DNA from 2 places in the Citricoccus sp. genome. Region 2 is predicted to be linked to the other one. Evidence: riboswitches for the same ligand, from Rfam matches in the RefSeq annotation. Region 2 holds a riboswitch; the other holds the start of a gene.
The links. A riboswitch is a leader RNA that binds a small molecule or an ion and turns the genes downstream of it on or off. The one in region 2 is predicted to bind glycine.

Region 1: another riboswitch for glycine. It lies ahead of cycA (D-serine/D-alanine/glycine transporter); the one in region 2 lies ahead of PLJ28_RS00550 (hypothetical protein).

The regions. Positions count from the first base shown of each region.
Region 1 covers NZ_DAOMPX010000135.1:3-2,806, forward strand. The annotation lists gene cycA (D-serine/D-alanine/glycine transporter) at 337-1,818, opposite strand; glycine riboswitch at 1,970-2,068, opposite strand; glycine riboswitch at 2,319-2,419, shown strand; partial or broken gene PLJ28_RS15475 (glycine dehydrogenase (aminomethyl-transferring)) at 2,574-2,804, shown strand, end outside.
Region 2 covers NZ_DAOMPX010000001.1:113,249-125,301, reverse strand. The annotation lists gene PLJ28_RS00600 (C40 family peptidase) at 1-672, shown strand, start outside; gene PLJ28_RS00595 (acyl-CoA dehydrogenase family protein) at 826-1,989, opposite strand; gene PLJ28_RS00590 (LssY C-terminal domain-containing protein) at 2,297-3,931, shown strand; gene PLJ28_RS00585 (DUF3253 domain-containing protein) at 3,975-4,244, opposite strand; gene PLJ28_RS00580 (aminoacyl-tRNA deacylase) at 4,336-4,872, opposite strand; gene PLJ28_RS00575 (DinB family protein) at 4,951-5,481, shown strand; gene PLJ28_RS00570 (DUF899 domain-containing protein) at 5,632-6,345, shown strand; gene PLJ28_RS00565 (hypothetical protein) at 6,379-7,575, opposite strand; gene PLJ28_RS00560 (LysE family translocator) at 7,751-8,467, opposite strand; gene PLJ28_RS00555 (class I SAM-dependent methyltransferase) at 8,700-9,536, shown strand; gene PLJ28_RS00550 (hypothetical protein) at 9,548-9,892, opposite strand; glycine riboswitch at 10,047-10,145, opposite strand; gene PLJ28_RS00545 (phosphoribosyltransferase) at 10,344-10,991, shown strand; gene PLJ28_RS00540 (dihydrofolate reductase family protein) at 11,099-11,710, shown strand; gene PLJ28_RS00535 (dihydrofolate reductase family protein) at 11,714-12,053, shown strand, end outside.

The DNA of each region.
Region 1 (2,804 bases), on a different contig from region 2:
AACACCGTCATGCACACGCAGCGTCTCATAAGGCTGATGCGCCGTCATGCCAGCAACCTACCCCGCCGTCATCGCCGGCGCTATGCCGACGGTCCCCCGATGCGCCCCCGGACGGTGGAGGCACCGCGGAGGGTGGTTCTGCTCCTCGGCGCAGGTACCGGTCTGCGCGTCCGCGCATCGTCTGGAGGTCTTCGCCCTCACCCCACACCGGCCTCGTGGGGACGGCACTCTCCGCCCGGGCCGGTGGGTACCGCTGTCCGTCCCACCCAGCCCGCCGAGGTGGCGGCCTGGGTGGGACGGACGGGATGGCGAGATCTCGGTGGCGGGACAGACGGTTCAGGGGGCGAGGGCCGGATCCTGAGCGTGGACGTCCCGGTCCTCGAGCTCCTGGCGGACCTTGGCCTCGTGGAGGGCGCGCAGGGCGGCGTGCTCGGGGTTGCGGCGCAGCTTCAGGTAACCGAGGCCCAGGACCAGGAACCACACCGGGGTGACGAGCAGGGCAGCCCGGGTGTCGGCCTGGGTGGTCATCGCCCAGATGATGAACCCGAAGAAGGCCAGCACCACGTAGGGCATGAACGTACCGCCGGGCATCTTGAACGCGCTCACGGCGTGCAGTTGCGGGCGGCGACGGCGGTAGACGAGATAGCTGACGAGGATGATGGACCACACGAACATGAAGCACAGGGCCGAGACGGTGGTGACCAGGGTGAAGGCCTCGGCCACGCTGCCCTCGGCATAGAGCAGTGCGACGCCGGCGAGCAGGAACATGCAGGAGAACAGCAGCGCGTTCTTCGGGACCTTCCGGGAGGACAGCCGGCCGAAGGCCTTGGGGGCGTCGCCCTCCGTGGCCAGGCCGTAGATCATGCGCGAGGTGGAATAGATCCCGGAGTTGGCCGAGGAGGTGGCGGAGGTCAGGACGATGAAGTTCACGACCCCGGCCGCGCCGACCAGCCCGGCCAGGGCGAACATGCCCACGAACGGTGACTCATCCGCGCTGTAGGCGGTCCAGGGCTTCACGGCCATCAGGATGATCAGCGCACCCACATAGAACAGCAGGATGCGCACCGGGATGGAGTTGATCGCCCGGGGCAGGTTCTTCTCCGGATCCTTGGCCTCGGCCGCGGTGGTGCCGACCAGCTCGATGCCGACGAAGGCGAAGACGGCGATCTGGAACCCGGCGACGAAGCCCATGAAGCCGGTGGGGAACATGCCGCCGTGCGTCCAGATGTTGTCGAAGCTGGCCTGGACGCCATCGTTCTCGAACCCGGTGATGATCATGACCAGGCCGATGACGATCAGGGCCACGATCGCCACGATCTTGATCAGGGCGAACCAGAACTCGGTCTCGCCGAAGGCCTTCACCGTGGGCAGGTTCAGGCCCAGCAGCAACGCGATGCAGGCGATCGCGGGGATCCACAGGGGCAGGTCGGGCCACCAGAAGGAGACGTAGTAGGCGATGGCGACGACGTCCGCGATCCCGGTGACGACCCAGCAGAACCAGTAGGTCCACCCGGTGAAGAACGCGGCCCAGGGCCCGAGAAGGTCACCGGCGAAGTCGGCGAAGTTCTTGTAGTCCGTGTTGCTCAGCAGCAGCTCGCCCATGGCGCGCATGACGAAGAACAGCATGAAGCCGATGATCATGTAGACGAAGATCACCGAGGGCCCGGCCACCGAGATGGTCTTCCCCGAGCCCATGAACAGGCCGGTGCCGATGGCTCCGCCGATGGCGATCAGCTGGATGTGCCGGTTGGACAGGGCCCGCTCCAGATGCGGGGACTGCTCGGTAGTGCTCACGGGGCGTGCTGGGGTGAGGGTCATTGAGGAACTCCAGTAAGTTGCGCGGTGTGCCGCGTCGTCCGTGGGTTCCTCCCCCTCTGTTGCACGGCCTGAGAGTTTCGCCCCACCCGGAGGGGGTGGGACTTGCTCCGTCGGCGAGCACGGAGAACTCCGCGCTACTTTCCAGAGATGCCTCGGTGCGGCGGTCCGGGGACCTGAGAGTTTCCTGGGGAGGAATTGCTCCTACGGTGCCCGACCGGTGTTCTGGTCGGGGCTCTCCCGCCGCACGTCAACGGCCATTCGACTGTGACAGCCCTCACATCCTAGGTGACAGTCACCTCGGCGCACAATGGATTTTCGAATTTCCGCACCGAATCCTGCTCCGCACGGCCCGGCGGCTGCGGGGGCGGTGAGACAGGGGCATCCGCAGCAGGACCGCGGCGAGGAGGACCTGTGTGACCCAGGATGACGTGAATGCGAGTGCCGTTGCACTCGGCAGAAAGTACGTATACGCTGTGACTGCAATCACATAGTCTGGCCGTTCACGTGCGGCGGGAGAGTCCCGTCCAGCATTCGTGGTCGGGCGCCGTAGGAGCAATTTCCTCCCCGGGAAACTCTCAGGCCCCCGTACCGCCGCACCGAGGCGCATCTGGAAAGTAGTGCGGAGTTCTCCGTGCTCGCCGAAGGAGCAAGTCCCACCCCGTCCGGGTGGGACGGAAACTCTCAGGCTGTGCAACAGATCGGGGAGGAACCCATAGACACCGCGGGAGACCGCGCAGACCTCTGGAGTTCCTCTCATGACGATCACCCCAGCCCGCCCCACCGCCGCTGAGCTCAGCGACCACTCCTTCGCCGAACGTCACATCGGTCCCGGCCCGCAGGCAGCGACCCAGATGTTGCGCACCCTGGGGTACGACAGCCTCGACGAGTTGGTGGACACGGCGGTGCCGGTGGACATCCGCCAACAGGATCGGCTGGAATTGCCCGAGCCCCGTTCTGAGGCCCAGGTCCTGGCGGACCTGCGGCAG
Region 2 (12,053 bases):
AAGCAGGCCCGCCGCACTCACCGTCGTCGTTCCCTGACCGTCGGCGTCGCCGGTCTGGCCACCGTCGCCGGAGCCACCATCGCCGGTGTGGCCCCGGCCGCGGCCAACGACGGCGGCGCCGCGACCGTCGACTACTCGGCCCAGCAGGGCTACAACTGGAGCGCGGGCGACTCGTCCTCCACCTCCACCGCCGCCACCTCCGCTGCCGGTGGGTCGTACGACTACACCCCGGCCTCCACCGGTTCGTCCCAGGCGACCTACCAGCTGGCGTCCTACACCACCTCCTCCGCCAGCGGCTGGAGCGCGGACGTGGCCCAGTGGGCCACCGCCAAGGCCGCCGATCCGAGCGTCTACTACAGCTGGGGCGGCAACGGCCCCACCGCCTATGACTGCTCCGGCTTCACCCAGAGCGCCTTCGCCCAGGCCGGCAAGAGCATCCCGCGGGGCTCCTCGGCGCAGTTCTCCGGGGGGCAGAAGGTCTCCATGAACAACCTCCGGGTGGGTGACCTCGTGTTCTGGTCCAACAACGGTTCGGGTTCCGGTGTCTACCACGTGGCCATCTACATCGGCGATGGCAAGATCGCGCACGCCCGCAACCCGCAGATGGGCGTGTCCGTCACCAACCTGAACTACAGCCCCACCAACATGCTCGGCACCGCCGTCCGGTACTGACCAGAACCCTCCGGGATCCCTGCGGGATCCTGACGGTCCAGGGCCCGGTCGTCCGCGATGCGGACGGCCGGGCCCTGGACCGTCCCGGGCATCGACGGGGGCGGCGACGGAGGCCCAGGCCGGGGCCGGGACCGGGGGCGGTGCGCGTCCGTCTCACAGGTTGCGGGCGATGAGCTCCTTCATGATCTCGTTCGTCCCGCCGTAGATCCGCTGCACCCGGGCATCGGCGTACAGCCTGCCGATCGGATACTCGAGCATGTAGCCGTACCCGCCGAACAGCTGCACGCAGCGGTCGATGACCGTGCCCTGCAGGTCGGTGGAGTAGTACTTCGCGCGCGAGGCCATGGCGGCATCGAGCTGGCCGTCCACGTGCAGGGCGACGCAGTGGTCGAGGAAGGTCCGGGCCACCAGGACCTCGGTGCTGACCTCGGCCAGCGTGAACCGGGTGTTCTGGAAGTCGAAGACCTTCTGCCCGAACGCCTCGCGCTGGCGGGTGTAGTCCAGCGCCAGTTCGAACGCCAGCTCGGCGTAGCCGACCGCCGTGATCGCGATCGCCAGCCGTTCCTGCGGCAGCTGGGCCATCAGCTGGTAGAACCCCTGGCCCTCCCGCTCGCCCAGCAGGTTCGACGCCGGCACGCGCACGTCCGTGAAGGACAGTTCGCGGGTGTCCTGGCCGTGCTGGCCGACCTTGGACAACACCCGCCCGCGCTCGAACCCGGCCAGGCCCTCGGTCTCCACCGCGATCAGGGACACCCCGCGCGCACCCTCCCCGCCGGTCCGCGCCACCACGATGATCAGCCCGCCGTGGGTGGCATTGGTGATGAAGGTCTTGGACCCGTTGATCACGTAGTGGTCGTCCTCGAGCCGGGCGGTGGTGCGGATGTTCTGCAGGTCCGAACCGGTGGAGGGCTCCGTCATGGCGATCGCGCCGATGAGCTCGCCGCTGGCCATCCGCGGCAGCCAGGAGCGCTTCTGCTCCTCCGAGCCGTAGGCGAGCACGTAGTGCGCCACGATCGTGGAGTGGATGGAGTACCCCAGGGACCCGTCCCCGGCCTTGCCCTGCTCCCACAGCACCGCGGCCTCGTGGGCGAAGCCGCCTCCGCCGCCGCCGTACTCCTCCGGAACGGAGATGCAGAGCAGTCCGGCCTGCCCGGCGGCGAGCCACGTCCCGGAGTCCACCTGGTGCTGCGCGGCGAAGCGTTCGGTGTGGGGCGTGAGTTCCCGGGCGAAGAAGGAGCGCGCGAGATCGGCGACGTCGGCCACCTCGTCCTTCAGCCATGGGGAGACATAGGCGGGGGTGCGGAAGGTGGCGGCCACGGGAACTCCTGGGTCGGTACGGTGCGGGAACGACAGGCGGAGGGGAGGCGTCGTCCCTGTCAGGGCACCGTATGCACCGGGAGCGGTTCGGGGCAATGGCGACGACGCCGGACACGTGCGGCACCACCGGGTGCCGCACCTGTCCTGTCGACCGGGCCCGCGGGGGGCTCCAGCGGGCCGGCGGCGGGCCTCGTGCCGCATCAGGACGAGCTCCAACCGAGGCGCCGAGCGAGGGGTGCAGTGGCCCACGGTGACCGATAGGGTGACCGCACGGCCCCGAGCCGGGGCCGGCAGGGCCGGCCAGACCATGGACACGCAGAGCAGCCACCGGATGTCTCCCGACGGTCCGGAACCGTCGGGACGCCACAGCGCCCGCGCCACCGTCCTGCTGTGGTGCCACCGGGTGCTGCGCCTGGCCGTCACCGCCCTCGTGGGCCTGGGCGTCTACCACCTGGTCCTCGAGGAGTTCGACACCCATGGCCGCCTCGTCTGGGGCTTCCTGCTCCTCTGGGTGCTCTGCGCGTACGTCCTGCTGCCGCAGCTGAACCGCGTGCTGTCCCGGGTCTACGTGCCCGATTACTTCATCGGCAGGGCCCGGACGGCCGATGGGCTGTTGGGCGACCCGGTCAACCTGGCCGTCCTGGGGACGGCGGACCAGCTGGCCGCGGCACTGCGCGCGGCCGGCTGGACCGCCGCGGACCCGCTGAAGCTGTCCACGGGGTGGGGCATCACCCGGGCGTCCCTGCTCCGCCGCAGCTATCCGGCGGCCCCGGTGAGCCCGTTGTTCGTGTTCGGCCGCCGTCAGGACCTGGCGTTCGAGCGCGAGGTGGCGGGCAGCCCCGCCCAGCGGCACCACGTGCGGTTCTGGGCCTGTCCGCCCGGCTGGACGCTGCCCGGTGGCTTCGACGCCGACCTGGTCGGGGCGGCCACCTTCGACCGCCGGGTGGGGCTGTCCCTGTTCACCCTGCAGATCACGCACAAGGTGGCCGAGCGGACGGACGAGGAACGGGACCTGGTCGTCGCGGCGCTGCGCTCGGCGGGCGCCGCGGTCCACGTGGTCAGGCACTTCACCACGGGGTATCACACCCGCAACGGGGGCGGGGACGCGATCGAGACGGACGGGGACCTGCCCATTGTCGACCTGCGGACGGTCGCGGTGCCGGAGGCGTCACCCCTCGAGTCCCCGCCGGCGGGTGAGTCCCGGGGGACGACCGAGGCGGCGGACGTCGCGTCACCGTCCGGCCCGGCGTGCACGCGGGCTCCGGTAGACCCGGCACGGGGCGGGTCGCCGGCCGAGCGGCACCGGAGCCTGTTCGGCTCGGGAACGTCTCTGGACCGGCTGGTCTTCTTCAGCGACGCGGTGTTCGCCATCGCCATGACCCTGCTCGTGCTGGAACTGATCCTGCCCGGTGACCTCGACCCGCAGCAGGTCGACCGGGCCCTCGCGGCCCACCTGCCGGAATTCCTCGCCTACGTGCTGAGTTTCACGGTCATCGGGACCGCCTGGATGAATCACCACCGTAAGTTCACCGTCATCCGCCGGTACGACGTGCGGTTGCAGTGGCTCAACCTGTTGTTGCTGTTCCTCATCGCCCTGCTCCCCATGCCCACGAGCCTGCTCAGCGACTACGGCGGCAGGACCTCCCCCTGGCCCGTGGTGCTCTACGCGGTGGTGACGGCGGGGGTGTACATCACGTTGAGCCTGATCTGGCGGCATGCCTGGCGGGCCGCGCTGATTGTTCCCGAGGTGGACGCCGAGCTGTACCGGTACGTGCTGCACGGCGCCTGGCCGGTGCCCGCGGTCTTCCTCGGCAGCGTGCCCGTGGCGTTCGTGAGCCCGGAACTCGCGGCGTACTCGTGGCTCCTCCTCGTGCCGGTCCTGCCGACGGCGCGGCGACTGCGACGCCGGAACGCGGGCCTCGCGGAACGGGAGTCGGAGTGAGCCAGACGGCCTGAACGCACCCGGCCGGTGGGTCCGGGGGGTGCTAGGCCCGGCGGATCCTGATGGGTCCGCGGGCCGTGGCGAGGTCCACCACCTCGCCGCGCTGGGTGATGACCACCTCCCCGGCCTCCACGAGACCCGCGGCCGCGGAGCGGGCCTCGTCCATCAGGGGGCGCCAGTCGTTCCCGGGACCGGCCACGGCGCGGGCCGCCTCACTCGGGCAGATCGTGGCACCTGCCCGGCGGCGCGAGAGCAGGTCGAGGATCGTGCGCCGGAACTCCTCGAGCGGTGGATCGTCCTCATGCGGGCTCACGACCCCAGTCTCCAGCACGTCCGGGGTGGGGACCAGCGACGCCGGTCCGCCCACCCCCGCTCCGCTCGCCGCCACCCCGGCCGGCCGCCCGTCACGGTCTCCTCGGGCTCGGCCGAGGCGTGCGGGACGAGGTCCCGGGCTCCGGCTCGGTGACGTCAGCGACGTCGGCCGCCAGGACCGCGATCAGCGCGTCGGCGTCGACGGTGACGGCCGCACCCGGGGCGCCGGCCCCGATGGAGACCGTCCGCCCGCGCAGGGTGAGGTCCGCGATCACGGGCCAGGCCGTCGTCGAGCCGAAGGGAGTGATGCTGCCGCGCGGATAACCGGTGACCGCCCGGGCCTCCTCGGCCGAGGGCATCGACAGGCGGTTGACGCCCAGCGTGGCACGCAGCTTGGGCCAGGCGATCGCGCGTGTGCCGGGGACGAGCACGAAGACGTAGTCACCCTCACCGCGTCGCACCACGAGCGTCTTCACCAGGTGGCCCGGCTCCACCCCGCGGGCGGCGGCCGCCTCGGCCAGGGAGGACACGGGGCCGTGCTCGGTCAGGGCGTACTCGATGCCGGAGGCCTCGAGGGAGGGCAGGCCGGCGGGCCGGCCCGTGGGCCGGCCGGGCTCTGGGGTGCTCACGCTGTCAGCGTACCCAGCGCTGGACCCATCACCTCGACTCCCCTCGACGGGGTCGGGTCACGGGTGCAGGATGGGGGCATGAGCTCCCAGGCCCCTGCCCCTGTCCCCGGCGACGACCGCGACTGGACCTTCGTCATCACCGACGGTTGCGAGGAGTGCGGCTTCCGGCCCTTCGACGCGGCCGAGACGGCCCGGCGGATCAGTGCAGGCACGGAGCGATGGCGGGCGGTCCTCGAGCGTCCCGACGCGGCGCGGCGACCCTCGGAGCAGGTGTGGTCCCCGCTGGAGTACGCCTGCCACGTGCGGGACATGGTCCGGTTGCTGGGCGAACGCGTGAAGGCGATCCGTGACCAGGAGGCCCCCGAGTTCGCCGACTGGGACGGGGATGCCATGGCGGTGAAGCTCGCCTACTGGGCCGCGGACCCGGGCACCACGTGGGAGGACCTGGGGCGGACCACGCGCCGCACGGTCAGCGTCCTGGAGTCCGTGCCCGCCGGGGCCCGGGACCGGACGGGCCGCCGCTCGGACGGGGTGGAGTTCACCGTCGCCTCGCTCGGCCAGTACATCGGTCACGAGATGGAGCACCACCTGCACGACGTGCGCGGCTGACCGGCGGGCGCGCTCCGGGCCTGGCCGGAACCGACCCGTCCCGCCGACCGCATCCCGCAGGAACGGAGATGCCCGGTGGGCCATGCCCGGCCTAGCGTGGTCCCATCACCGGGACCGCGGTGGCCCCGGCCTGAACCCAGGAGGGACACCATGTCCGTCACGGAATCGGTCCAGCACCAGGACCGGGCTCCCGCCCTGCCGCGCGTCGTGGACCGGGCGACGTGGCAGGCCGAGCTCGACGACCTGCGCCGGCGGGAGAAGGCGGTCACGCACGAGCTCGACGCGATCGCCGCGCAGCGGCGCCGGTTGCCCGCGGTGAAGCTGCCCCCGTACACGCTGGAGGGGGCCTTCGGCCCGATCACCCTGGCCGAGGTCTTCGAGGGCAAGCGCCAGCTGATCGTCTACCACCACATGTGGGAGCCCGGCGCGGACTTCCAGTGCGGTGGCTGCACCTACTTCACCTCGCAGTTCACCCGCCTGGACTTCCTCGACAACTACGACGCCCGGTTCGTGGTCGTCACGCAGGGCCCGATCGACGAGGCGCTCGCCTACCGGCGCAAGGTGGGGAACCAGATGACCTGGTACTCGACGGCGCACAGCGACTTCGGGGCCGACGTCGACGCCCCGCCGGGTGGTGGGTTCGCGCTCAACGTGTTCCTGCGCGACGGTGCGGACGTGTACCGCACCTGGCACACCACCGGGCGGGGGATCGAGCAGTTCTCCGCCGCGTTCGCGCTGATCGACGCGCTGCCCTACGGCCGGCAGGAGCAGTGGCAGGACGTGCCCGAGGGGTGGCCGCAGGGCGAGACCTACGCGGGATGGCCGGACTCCCCGGACATCGCGCGCTGGTACGGCCGGGGGTGACGCGCAGCGGCCAGCCACACCCGGCCGTCGCGGTCACTCGGGGGCGGGCAGCCAGCTGCGGACCACCCCACCGTAGGTGCCCGGATCGGGCGGTTCGATCTCGCGCTCCCGCACCCCGAGCACGGCCGTCCAGGCCTTGTGGACCAGGTCGTAGTCCTCGGCGTCCGCGGTCGTCTCCCCCGGTTCCCGGTAGGTCATCCACCGGTCACCGCCCGCGTGGAAGACGTTGAGCAGGTAGCGCGTCCCGTCCCGCACCTGCAGGTCGTTCTCCGCCGTGCACCCGTACTGGCGCAGGGAGTCCACGAACTCGGCCACCAGGTCGAGTTCGCCCATCTGCAGGACGGGATAGAAGTTCTCCCGGTGGAAGTCGTACACGGTGGGTGCATCCTCCACGTAGATCGGGTACCGATGGTTGCCCGTGGGGATGTAGGCGATGTGCGTGGCCAGGTATGCCGTCTCGATGAACGTCCCGTCGTCGGCCCCCTCCGGGAACTCCGCGGCCCCGGGCAGCGGATAGTCCTGGAGGAAGCGCCATGCCCTGGCGGGGAGATCACGGGCCTCGGGCGGCACGTCCAGGCCGGGGACGACCTGTGCCTCGATCAGGAGCAGGGTCCAGATCACCAGGTCGAAGGCGTCCCCCAGGGAGGCCTCACCGGAGGCGAGCATCGGCTCGTAGTCGAGCTCCATCGCGGCGGACAGCGAGTCGCACCGGGCGAGAGCGGCGTTGGCGAGGCCGACCATGTGTTCCACCCGGGCGTCGTTCGCCTGGTACTGGTTGTGCGCGTGGATGGCCAGCGGCAGGACGGATCCGTAGTCGGAGCACGTGAGCGCCCCCGGATCGCGGGCCAGGAAGGGCTGGACCAGGTCCGTGAGGTTCTCCCGTGCGCCGTCGCGGGCCATCTGGTCGACGTCGGCGGTGTTGGCGCTCGCGTACGTCACCTCGATCAGGGAGGCCACGGAGTCCTCCCAGAGGTCCTCGGCGGCCCCCGGCCGCCGCTCGTAGAGGTCGACCATCTCCTCGATGCCCCGGCGCACCGAGAAGGCCGCCTCCCCGGACTCCGTCACGGACCAGGGCTCGGCCACCAGGGCCTGCTGCACCGTGCCGGAGGGGCGCCAGCCCTCGGGCATCCGCCCCGGGTCCAGCACGCAGTGCGAACTCTCCGGCGCCGAGCAGGACGTCAGCAGGACCAGGGGGAGCAGTGACGCGATCACCGCGCGGGTCCGTTGCACCGATGGGCCTCCTGTCCAGGCCCCCGGCCTGACCGCTGGCTCCCCGCGCCGGTGGCCCGTGCGCGTGATTGCACCGCAATGTACTCCTCCCGGCGGCTCCCCGCACCAGTTCATCGGGCGGGTCGAGGACGCCGTTCAGGCACCCCGGCGTGCAGGCGTCAGCACCGGAGGACGGTCATCCGCGGGCGGCGGCCGGAGCCGGACCGGTGAGGGCGTCGGCCAGCAGGGTGCCGCCGAAGCCCATCAGCACCAGGCCGGTCACCCGGTCGATGGCGGCCAGGGACCGCGGGCTGGACAGCCAGCGGCGTGCGTAGCCGCCCCCGATGATGAGCACGGCGAACCAGCTCATCGTGAGCGCGGCGTGCACCCCGGCCAGGGCCGCACCCATCAGCAGGGGCGAGACGCCGTCGGGGAGGAACTGCGGGATGGTGGCGATGTAGAACACGCCGACCTTGGGGTTGAGCAGGTTGGTGCCGGCACCGGTCAGCCAGCCGCGCCAGGGAGGGTCGGCGGGCGCCGGGGAGCCGGCGCCCCAGCCCCCCGGTTCGCCCGGGGAGGCGGCACCCGTCACGGCAGTGTTCACCGGGTCCCTCCCGGTGCCGCGGAACGAGGACCAGATCATCGACGCACCCAGCCAGAGCATGTACGCCGCCCCGGTGATCGTCAGCACGCGGTAGGCGAGCTCTGAGGCCGCGAGCAGGGCGGAGACCCCGACGGCGGCGGCGATGCCCCACACCACGGCCCCGGTGGCGACCCCGGTGGCGGTGGCCCACGCGTAGGGGCGGGACCGGGTCAGCGAGGACCGCAGCACCAGGGCGGTGTCCAGTCCGGGCACCAGGGTCAGCAGGCCGGCCACCACGGTGAAGGCGAGCAGGGCGTCCAGGATCGTCACCGATCCAGTGTAGTCAGGGAGGGTCGCCGGACCGGAGGAGATCAGGTGGTCCCCGGCCCCCCGTCCCGGCCCTTCCCGGGGCCCAGCCCGCGGGGAGGGCAGCGCCTCGTTCCTGTCTGCCGGACGCCCCCGGTGGGATACTGGTGCCGCATGACCCGCCACCGGTGGGTGGGCATCCCCGCCCTGGCGAGCCGGCCGTCCAGCACATCCCAGTGACTCCGGAGAACCCGTCATGAGCCAGACAGCAAGCCAACCCGGTGCCGACCGCGACCTGAAGTCCAGGCACCGCACCATGTGGGCCTCGGGTGACTACCCGGGCATGGTCGAGACGTGGTTGCTCCCCCTCGGGCCGAGACTCGTCGAGGCAGCCCGCGTCACCTCCGGCCAGCGCGTCCTGGACGTCGGTGCCGGCACGGGCAACGCGTCCCTGCCGGCAGCGGCCACGGGGGCGAGGGTCACCGCCGTCGACCTCACTCCCGAGCTGCTGGACGCAGGGCGGCTGCGCGCCGAGGCGCAGGGGTTCGACCTGGAGTGGGTGGAGGCCGACGCCGAGCACCTGCCCTTCGAGGACGCCTCCTTCGACGTGGTGATGTCCTCGATCGGCGTGATGTTCGCCCCCCACCACCAGGAGGCCGCCGACGAGCTCGTGCGCGTGTGCCGGCCCGGCGGGACGATCGCCCTGCTGAGCTGGACGCCCGAGGGCGTGGTGGGCGGGCTCTTCCGCACCATGAAGCCCTTCGCCCCGGCGCCCCCGCCCGGAGTGCAGCCGGCGCCGCTGTGGGGCACCGAGGAGCACCAGCGCGCCCTGCTGGGTGATCGGGTGGCGGTGGACTCCGCCAGCCGGGGCACCCTCGAGGTCACCGCCTTCGGCACGCCGCGCGAATTCGCCGAGCATTTCAAGGCGTCCTACGGCCCCACGATCACCGTCCGCAGGAACGCCGAGGGCGAGGGCCGTGCCGAGGAATTCGACCAGGCGTTCCAGGCCTTCTTCGACGAGGCGAACGTGGGGACCGAGGACCGGGCGCGCTTCGAGATCGAGTACCTGCTGACGGTGGCCACCCGGAGGTAACCGAGGCCGGCCTACCCCGGGACGGTGACGTTCCGGATGGTCATCTCGACGGTGTCGAAGGTGAGGTCGAGCATGGCCTCGAGCTGTTCGCGGACTCCGACGACCACCTCCGTGGTGCGGGTGACGTCCGCGTGGGGGGACAGGAAGCACTCGATCCACAGCCGCGGTGCGCGCCGGGGGCCGTCGATGCGGACGAGGGCGTCCTCGACGTCCCGGTGCGTCATCAGTCCGGTGGCCGCGGCCTGGGCGATCTTGGCGCACCGTTGCTCCGCCGCGGCGCCGGGGCCGGTGGGGCGGCCGGCCGGGGAGGCCTCACCGCCCGGGGTGAGACCGGGCCATGCACGTGCATTCGTCATCCGGGGAACTCCTGGGGTCTGCGATCGTTCTCGCGTCGTCTGTAGGTTCCTCCCCGATCTGTTGCGCGGCCTGAGAGTTTCCATCCCACCCGGGCGGGGCGGGACTTGCTCCTTCGGCGAGCACGGCGAAGACCGCGCTACTTTCCAGATGTGCCTCGGTGCGGCGGTGCGGGGGCCTGAGAGTTTCCCGGGAGGAATTGCTCCTACGGCGCCCGACCGGTGGTGCCGGACGGGACTCTCCCGCCACACCTCAACGGCAACGGCTATTCTGCTGTGATTGCGATCACAGTGTAGTCAGGCATTTGATTTGTATGCAAAATATGCCGTGAATCTCGTCACACGGGGTCATCCGGGCCGTTGCCGGGAACGCCGGGTGGTCGGGGGCCCTTCCAGTGCCACGACCGGCGCGCCTACGCTGGGGGCGACCCACAGCCCATCCCAGGGAGGGGACGTGCCGGAATTCCAGGACAGATACGACGCCGGTGCCCAGCTCGCAGCGCGGCTCGCCCCGCGCTGGGCCGGGCACGCCGACGTCGTGGTGCTGGGCCTGCCCCGCGGCGGGGTGCCGGTCGCGGAAGTGGTGGCCCGGGAACTGCGCGCACCGCTGGACGTGATCATGGTCCGCAAGCTGGGGGTGCCCTCCTACCCGGAGCTCGCGATGGGTGCCATCGGTGAGCAGGGCGTCCGGCTCCAGGACGAGGGCACCATCCGGCACTTCGGGGTCACGCAGGAGCAAGTGGCGCTGGTCGAACGCCGCGAGCAGCAGACCCTGGACCGCCGGGCGCGGCTCTTCCGTGCCGGCCGGGAGCCGCTGGACCTCACGGGCAAGACCGCGATGATCGTCGACGACGGCATCGCCACGGGCTCCACCGCCCGGGTGGCCTGCAGAGTGGCCCGGGCCCTCGGGGCGGCGCGCGTGGTGCTGGCCGTGCCGGTTGCCTCGCGGACCACCGTGGACTCGATGCTCATGAGCCGCGAGGCCGACGAGATCGAGGTACTGGCCACCCCCCGGGGCTTCCGGGCCGTCGGGGCCCACTACCGGGACTTCGCCGCCGTCGACGACGAGACGGTCGCGGCGATCCTGTCCCGCGGCAGCTGAACCCCCGGCCCGGTGCGACCGGGTGTTCCCGGACGCGACGGCCCTCCCTACTGTGGGACGAGGAGAGGGCGCCAGCGACCCCTGCGGCGCCGACGGAAGGACCATCCATGCGCATCGTCATCACGCAGAACATGACCCTGGACGGGCGGATCGAGATGCTCGACGACTGGTTCGACCCCGCCGACCAGGACCCGGAACTGGTCGGGGAGATGCGGCGCCAGACGGCCGGCGAGGACGTGCTGCTGCTGGGCCGGCAGACCTTCGAGGACCTCCGCGGCTACTGGCCGCACCGGGCGGATGACACCACCGGAGTGGCCGAGGCCCTGGACCGGGCGGACAAGCGCGTGGTCTCCGCCACCCTGACCGACCCGCAGTGGGAGAACACGACCGTCATCGGCGGCGACCCCCTCCAGGCCGTCCGGGAGCTGCGGCGGCAGGACGGCCGTGACGTGGTCGTCACCGGGAGTATCCACCTGGCGCACACCCTGATCGAGGCGGCGCTGGTGGACGAGTTCCGCATGTTCACCCACCCGGCCTGGCAGGGCCGCGGGCGGTCCTTCTTCCCGGACGGTTTCGATGCCCCGCGGCTGCGGCGCATCGACGGCAAGGTCTTCCCCCACGGGGTGGTGTACGCCGCCTACGAGCTGGCCGGACTGGCCCACGGTGACGGTCCCGGGGGCACCGCGCTCGCCGGACTCGGCTCGGAACAGGAGGACTGAACGATGGGCAAGCTCATCTACTCGGTGATCGCCTCCCTGGACGGGTACATCGCCGACGAGGCGGGGGACTTCTCCTGGGCCATGCCGGACGCCGAGGTGCACCAGTACGCCAATGACGAGCTGGCCGGCGTCGCCGTCCACCTCTACGGACGCCGGACCTACGAACTGATGACCCCGTGGGAGAACGACCCGGAACTGGCCGCGTCCGCACCGGTGACCGCCGAGTTCGCGCGGGCATGGCAGCGGGCGGACAAGGTGGTCTACTCCTCGACGCTGGACAGGGCCAGCACCCGGCGCACCACGCTGGAACGTCACTTCGATCCCGCGACCGTGCGCCGGCTGA